2 linked regions of the Endozoicomonas sp. GU-1 genome follow. The protein of the gene in region 1 binds, or shares a complex with, the protein of each later gene. Links are inferred from orthologs where the notes say so. Each region holds a gene or a part of one and is shown on either strand. Other genes may lie near its edges. The genes, in order: mfd and uvrA.

The links.
Region 2: the proteins of mfd (region 1) and uvrA are in contact, whole or in part, in a crystal structure (PDB 4DFC), measured with the Escherichia coli proteins. The link is inferred for Endozoicomonas sp. GU-1 from one-to-one orthologs.

What each region holds. Positions count from the first base shown.
Region 1 is NZ_CP114771.1:516,166-520,526, forward strand. The notes cover bases 284-4,323. They hold mfd (transcription-repair coupling factor), read right to left. Parts: upstream 3,943-4,323; coding sequence 484-3,942; downstream 284-483. Other genes in these bases: O3276_RS02385 (CsiV family protein), read right to left, coding at 284-375. Outside these bases: more of O3276_RS02385, read right to left, coding at 1-283. UniProt on the Escherichia coli protein: Couples transcription and DNA repair by recognizing RNA polymerase (RNAP) stalled at DNA lesions. Mediates ATP-dependent release of RNAP and its truncated transcript from the DNA, and recruitment of nucleotide excision repair machinery to the damaged site.
Region 2 is NZ_CP114771.1:2,324,387-2,328,107, reverse strand. Bases 76-3,475 are described here. They hold uvrA (excinuclease ABC subunit UvrA), read right to left. Parts: upstream 3,102-3,475; coding sequence 276-3,101; downstream 76-275. Other genes in these bases: O3276_RS09465 (hypothetical protein), read right to left, coding at 3,193-3,475; O3276_RS09475 (hypothetical protein), read left to right, coding at 76-205. In the rest of the region: more of O3276_RS09475, read left to right, coding at 1-75; more of O3276_RS09465, read right to left, coding at 3,476-3,582. UniProt on the Escherichia coli protein: The UvrABC repair system catalyzes the recognition and processing of DNA lesions. UvrA is an ATPase and a DNA-binding protein. A damage recognition complex composed of 2 UvrA and 2 UvrB subunits scans DNA for abnormalities.

The sequences.
Region 1 (4,361 bases):
CACCTGATAGTTGCGATTTCTCTCAAGTGCAGTTACCTGACTGTTCAGAATCCTTTCATTGGCTGGCAGGTCGATGTAGGCATCACGCATCGTATCAGGATGGCTCTGCTTTACAGGCTCAATGATGTCAAACAGAGGACTGCTATCCTCAGGGTCGGCAGCGTAAGTTTGCAGTTTGATTGCATTGCCAGGTGCCCGGTAACCGGCAACGGGAGGCCAGGCTTCGCCACTGTGATTGTTGAGGTAACGAAAAACCACAAGATCCACCTGATACCATGGGGTGTCAGGTTCTCCATCACTCGCGTTCTGTGCAGCAGAAAGCGGTACATTAACCAGTAGTGCTATCGACAATGCGATAAGCTGAAGTTTTTTCATACAGAATTTCCTTGGATCACCCAATCCGGAATCAGGGATTGTGGCTTTTGTGCAGCAGCTCCTGACTGTCTGAAAACCAGCCAGGTGGCTATTGCTAGAGATCAGCTGCTAACCCGCAAGCCTGCCCAGCAACGTTTCTGTTGCCTTAAACCTCTGTTCCGGAGTTTCCATTGCGTCAATGTACTTTAAGATGCTGCTGCCTTCCAGCCTGAACTGCTGAGGGCTTGACTGGATAAGTTTAATAATCAGCATAGGATCGACACTGGGCTGCTCTTCAAACTCGACCCTTGCTTCTTTGCTACTGGCATCGAGTTTCTTGATGCCCAGTTTCTGGGCACAGAGTTTTAACTTCATCTGACGGAACAGGTTTTTGGCCGGGTCGGGCAAGAGGCCAAACCGGTCAATCAGCTCAACCTGAAGGTTCTTTAACTTTTCCTCATTATCAGCGGCGGCAATTCTCTTATAGAGAATCAAGCGGCTATGGACATCATGAATATAATCTTCAGGCAACAGGGCCGGAAGCCTTAAGTTCACTTCTGTGCCATGGTTCAAGGGCTGGTCCGGATTGGGTGTTTCGCCGTTGCGAATGGCGTTAACGGCACGCTCAAGCATCTCGGTGTAAAGCGTAAAGCCAACACTCTGTATCTGGCCGCTCTGACCTTCGCCCAGCAGTTCACCCGCACCCCTGATCTCCAGGTCGTTCGAGGCCAGCATAAACCCGGCACCAAGGGTTTGTGCTTCAGAAATGGCTTCAAGGCGTTTCGCGGCATCCGCCGTCATCGATTTCGGTGTCGGTGTTAACAGATAAGCGTAGGCCTGGTGGTGTGAGCGACCAACCCTGCCTCTAAGCTGATGCAGTTGGGCCAGGCCAAACTTGTCAGCCCGGTTGATGATGATGGTATTGGCATTAGGGATATCGATACCGGTTTCAATAATGGTTGTGCATACCAGAACGTTGTAGCGCTTGTGGTAAAAATCGGACATCACCTGTTCAAGCTGACGCTCACGCATCTGGCCATGACCGGTGATGACCCGTGCTTCAGGAATCAGTTCCTGAAGGTCGCTGGCTACTTTTTCAATGGATTCCACCTGATTGTGAAGATAGTACACCTGCCCGCCACGCAGCAGCTCCCGGAGGATCGCTTCTTTCACCAGGGGTTGGTCATATTGCCGGACAAAGGTTTTCACCGAGAGTCGCCGTGCCGGTGGTGTCGCGATAATGGACAGGTCGCGAATACCGGACATGGCCATATTGAGCGTTCTTGGAATGGGTGTTGCGGTCAGGGTCAGGATATCAACCTCGGACCTCAATGACTTGAGCTTTTCCTTGTGGCGGACCCCAAAGCGGTGTTCTTCATCGATAATAAGCAGGCCAAGATCTTTAAAGGTCAGGTCGCCCTGAAGAATCTTGTGGGTACCAATAATGATATCCAGTTTGCCCTCAGTGAGCCGTTCTTTTACCTGATCCACGGCTTTTTGCGATTTGAATCGTGAAATAACATCAATTTCTACGGGCCAGTCCGCAAATCGATCGCGGAAACTTTCGTAGTGCTGTTGCGCCAGCAGCGTCGTGGGAACCAGAATGGCCACCTGTTTACCGCTATGGGCCGCAAGGAAAGCGGCCCGCATGGCAACTTCTGTTTTACCAAAGCCCACATCACCACAGACCAGGCGATCCATGGGTTTTGGTGCGCACATATCACCAATAACGGCGGCAATGGTCTGTTGCTGATCGGGCGTTTCTTCAAACGGAAAGGCCGCAGCGAAAGCCAGATAGTTCTGCTCCGGCTCAGTGAAAGGAAACCCTTTTCGTGCTTCTCTGCGGGCATAAATATCCAGCAGTTCAACGGCCACGTCCCTGGCTTTTTCGGCGGCCTTACGCCGCACCTTGCTCCATTGCTCACTGCCCAGCCGGTGCAGCGGGGCAAGTTCATCATCGGCACCGGTGTATCGGGAAATCAGGTGGAGAGAAGCGACCGGTACATAAAGTTTGGCTTCGTTGGCATATTCCAGGGTCAGAAACTCCGTGGTCTGGCCATCCACTGCCAGTGTTTCCAGCCCTCTGTATCTGCCAACCCCATGGTCAATATGCACCACGGGGGCTCCGATTCTTAACTCGGTCAGGTTGCGAATCACCTGGTCGGCACTGTGTTCGTCTTCTGTCTTCCGCCGTCTGGTCTGTTGTACTCTCTGGCCAAGCAAAAGTGCTTCCGGGATAACAGCGATTTGTTCTTCCGGTAAGTACAGTCCGTTGTCCAGTAGCCCGGTACTGACCGCCAGGGCGGGCTTTTCTTTAAGAAATGCGGACCAGCCATCACACAGATCAGGGGTTATATTATTCTGGCTCAGCAGCTCCAGCAGTACTTCCCGCCGCCCAGCACTTTCGGCGACCAGCAGGACATGATGAATGTCATTTATAAAGGTTTTGAGGTGGGCCAGTGGTTGCTCAAGCCGGGCATTAATGGTCAGTTCCGGCAATTCCTCACGGTTTAAATTAAATCGACCGGCCTTGGGTGCAACAGGCTGCTCAAACAGTGTGACTCTGGGGAAGTCGTTCAGTCTGCTGTATAGCTCCTCCGAGGGCATCAGAACCCGGGATGGCGAAAGTATTGGCCTTTGCGGATCAGCACGTCGGTTGTCGTAACGTGCATGAACATCCGAATAAAAATGATCCAGTGCTGAACCCACGGTGTCGTAGATCAGTATTCGGGTGTTTGGTGGCATGTAGTCGAAAAGCGTTGACGTCTCCTCAAAGAAAAGAGGCAAATAGTATTCAATGCCCGGGCTGGCAATACCTTTGTTGATATCCTGGTAAATCGGGCATTCACGATGGTTAACGTCAAAGGTTTCCTGAAAATTACTGCGAAATAACGCTATCCCTTGCTTATCCAGGGGGAACTCATGCCCCGGTAGCAGTTGTATCTCCTCAACCGTTGCAATGGAGCGTTGCGTTTCAGGATCAAACGTTCTCAGTGACTCTATCTCGTCATCAAACAGATCAACCCGATAGGGCGTGTCAGCCCCCATGGGAAAAATATCAACAATCGAGCCACGGATAGCGAACTCGCCATGTTCCATCACTGAGTCAACACAGCGATATCCGGCCTGTTCAAACTGGCCCCGGCGTTCATCAATGATAAACCGGGTGCCCGGTTGCAACGACAGGCAGCTGCCCAGCAGATAGTTCTTCGGACACAGGCGGTGCAACAGCGTCGTCACGGGCACAATCAGAATTTTTTTGCGGCCACGGTTGTCGGTCAGGGGAAGGTGGTAGAGCGTTGACAGTCGCTGGGAAATAATATCCTGATGGGGTGAAAAGGTATCGTAGGGCAGTATCTCCCAGTCCGGCATTTGCTGAACATGGATGTTGGCTTCTTCAGCAAGGAAGAACGCCAGCTCTTCTTCCAGCCGATTTGCTGATGAACTGTCCGGCGTAATAATCATCAGCGGCTGGTTGTCCGATACCGCAGCACAGGAAATGGTCAAGGCAGGCCCGGCTTTCGCGAGATTTCCCCACTGAAGCTTGTCGCCGGGGTGGGTTGGCAGAGGAATAGTGTGTTGAAACATGAAAATCCTGAAGGCTCTCCTGATTTACCCCAAATACAGATATAAGTGGTGGATTGTAGCGGTTGTGATCCTGTTCTCCCAGTATTGCCAGCGGGAAATGGCGGAATAAGCAGGAAAATCAAAGGCAGAAAGATTACCGCTGTTAACTTTTGATAATCTTTGTTGCCTCGAACACCATCAACAAGGATAATACCAACGAAACATAAGTCCCAAATAAGGGATTGTATTTAAAACAGAAATAATAAACGGGAATTTATCGTGGTAGCAGACCGTTTTCAGGACTGGAAAGAGCGTGAAGCACTGGCTGAGTCAATGATCCCTCTGATCGGCAAGCTGTATAGAAATCACCATGTTGTCACGTCTGTGTTTGGGCATCCCGTCATTAACCGCTCCGTAATCAGCCTGCTGAAAGCGCACAA
Region 2 (3,721 bases), 1.8 Mb from region 1 along the record:
AATAGCACGTGAATCAGACACTGCGATGAAGGTGGTAGCTGTTCTAGAGGCAATTTGTATATATCCTGTGATTGTGATCGTTACGAAAATTGCCGAACATGTATGTATGCGCCCTGGAGGCTCTATTTTCGAGCGAGTCTGTACTTTGTTGGATGCCTATGAGCGACAAGCAGCCGGGGATGACGTTCCAGATCGACCAGAATGAAGTAGATAGGGATGCTCTTCTCAATAGGTGCAGATTTGGCTTCTTTTCTGCACCTTAAGATAGTCGCGTGTCAAGCAAGCATCGGTTTCAGAAAGCGGCCGGTATGAGACTCTGGAACATCCGATACGGCTTCCGGGGTGCCAGCGGCAATAATCTGCCCACCGCCATCACCACCCTCCGGGCCCAGGTCAATAATCCAGTCTGCCGTTTTAATCACGTCCAGGTTGTGCTCAATGACGACCACGCTGTTGCCATGATCTCGCAAACGATGAAGGACAGTGAGTAGCTGTTCAATGTCGTGAAAATGGAGCCCGGTGGTGGGCTCGTCCAGTATATAGAGTGTTTTACCGGTATCCCGTTTGGACAGCTCTTTCGCCAGTTTCACCCGCTGGGCTTCACCACCCGACAAGGTGGTGGCGTTCTGCCCGAGATGAATATAGGAAAGCCCTACATCCATCAGGGTTTGCAGTTTGCGCTTGATCGCGGGTATTGGATCGAAGTATTGCAGGGCTTCTTCCACGGTCATTTCAAGTACTTCGTGGATGTTCTTGCCTTTGTATTTTACTTCCAGGGTTTCGCGGTTATAACGTTTACCCTTACAGACATCGCAGGCAACGTAGATATCTGGCAGAAAGTGCATCTCTACCTTGATAACACCGTCTCCCTGGCAGGCCTCGCATCGGCCACCCTTGACATTGAAGCTGAATCGGCCGGGTTTATAGCCCCGGGAACGAGCCTCCTGGGTGCCGGCGAAGAGTTCACGAATGGCGGTAAAAATACCGGTGTAGGTGGCCGGGTTAGAGCGTGGTGTCCGGCCAATGGGACTCTGGTCAATATCAATGCATTTATCAAAATGCTGAATGCCGGTCAGCTTTTTATAGGGAGCAGCGGTTAATGTTGTTGCTTTATTGAGCGCTGTGGCGGCCAGCGGATACAGTGTGCCATTGATTAAGGTGGACTTGCCGGAGCCCGACACGCCGGTGACACAGGTCATTAGACCCACTGGAATTTCCAGAGTGACATGTTTCAGGTTATTGCCGCTGCAACCACTGAGTTTCAGAGTTTTCTTGGGGTCTGCGGGTGTTCTGTTGGATGGCACATGGATCTTGCGAATACCTGAGAGGTATTGACCTGTTAAAGAATCCGGCGAGTCCATGATCTGTCCGGGGGTTCCCTGGGCGACGATGGCACCACCATGAACACCGGCTCCGGGGCCAATATCGATAACATGATCAGCGCTGCGAATGGCATCTTCATCATGTTCCACGACGATCACCGTATTACCCAGGTCTCGCAAACGGGTCAGCGTATTCAGAAGACGTTCATTGTCCCGTTGATGCAGCCCGATACTGGGTTCATCAAGAATATACATAACCCCCACAAGACCTGCACCAATCTGGCTGGCCAGTCGTATTCTCTGGGCCTCACCACCGGAAAGGGTATCCGCACTGCGCTCCAGGGTAAGATAGTTCAGGCCGACATTGACCAGAAAGCTCAGGCGATCACAGATTTCCTTAAGTACTTTTCTGGCAATCTCGCCACGGCGGCCGGGCAGGTCAAGATCCTGAAAATAGACCAGTGCTTTTTCAACGGGCAATTTAACCAGGTCCGGCAGGGTTTCATCCTGGATAAATACATTCCGGGCTTCTTTGCGTAAACGGGTACCTTTACAGGATGGGCATGGCTGGGTGCTGAGGTACTTGGCCAGCTCTTCCCGGACGGACTGGGAGTCGGTGTCCCTGAAACGTCGCTCAAAGTTGGGAATAATGCCTTCAAAAATATGCCGTTTTTTATAGACATCTCCCCGGTCATTGACGTAACTGAAATTGACCTCTTCATCACCGGACCCATGAAGAATAATATTCTGCTGTTCCGGGCTTAAGTCATCAAACGGGGTGTCAATGCTGAAACCGTAGTGAGCGGCCAGTGATTTCAGCAGGTGAAAGTAGTAAACGCTGCGCCGGTCCCAGCCACGGATTGCGCCTTCTGCCAAGGTCAATTCAGGGTGCTGTACTATACGATCCTGGTCGAAGAACTGTTTAACGCCCAGCCCATCACAAGTGGCGCATGCTCCGGCCGGATTGTTAAAGGAAAAAAGCCGTGGTTCCAGCTCATTGAGGCTGTAACCACATTCCGGGCAGGCGAACCGGGAAGAAAAGACAATGTCGTCTTTAGCGTCATCATCCATGTAGCTGACAGTGGCAAGACCATCGGTCAACTCAAGGGCCGTTTCAAACGACTCGGAGAGGCGCAGTTGTAAATCATCACGCACCTTGAAGCGGTCTATGACCACTTCGATGGTGTGCTTCTTCTTTTTATCCAGCTTTGGTGGTGTATCAAGATCCGTAACAATCCCGTTGATTCTGGCACGGATAAAACCGTTGCTTCTCAGTTCGTTGAATACATGGAGGTGTTCACCTTTGCGCCCCCTGACTACCGGGGCCAGCAGCATCAGTTTGGTGCCTTCAGGCAGTGCCAGAACCTGGTCTACCATCTGACTGACGGTTTGAGCTTCCAGATGCAGGTGGTGTGTCGGGCAGTGTGGAATGCCGACGCGGGCAAACAGCAACCGGAGATAGTCATAGATTTCTGTGATCGTACCGACGGTGGAGCGCGGGTTATGGCTGGTGGATTTCTGCTCAATGGAGATGGCCGGTGAGAGTCCTTCGATATGGTCTACATCGGGCTTTTCCATCATGGATAGAAACTGGCGGGCATAGGCTGACAGGGACTCAACATAACGACGCTGACCTTCTGCATACAGCGTGTCAAAGGCCAGGGAAGATTTACCGGAACCCGATAGGCCGGTGATTACTATCAGGCTGTCACGGGGCATCTCCAGGTTGATGTTTTTCAGATTGTGTGTACGCGCGCCCTGTACGGTAATCTTTTCCACAGCCTTTTCTCCGTGCCAGTGAGAGAGCCTGTTGGTGGCCTTTCTGCAAGCTGAAAAAGGTCACCAACAGGCTCTGAGAGCAAACGGAGTATTATAAGTAGTCGATCGCCAAGTCTGTAGTAAAAATTGCGACATTCAGCAAAAGCATCCAGAGGTGGCCGTTGAAGTAAAGGCCACCTTTGCTGTTGGTAAAATAGCCGGGGCATCGACAGTCCCATTTCAGTGCGGCTGAATCCAGAGCCAAGGTCAGAATTTGACCGGCATAAGGATACTCTGAAACTCTGGATATGACGTTGTTCAGTGTGTCGGACCATGCAGTTGCATCATTCTTGAATTCAGATGCTTGGTTGCCAGGGGCTGCGGCACCGGGATTTATGTAGGACTGAATATAACGCCAGCCATGATATCCGAGGCTCAGGAGGTAGTAGCTAAAAAAGAAACCTTTGGTCATTAACCGGTCCGGTTTATTGCTGATATCCATTAATTTCCCGCTGCAGGGGCAGGCTTCCTGTTGAGTCCAGAGGATATTACCCGAGTCCAGGAGTTTGTAGACGTGCACTGCCATATAGGACCACATCAGCAGGTTGCGAGTAGTAAGTAATATCTGCCTGGTTTCATGG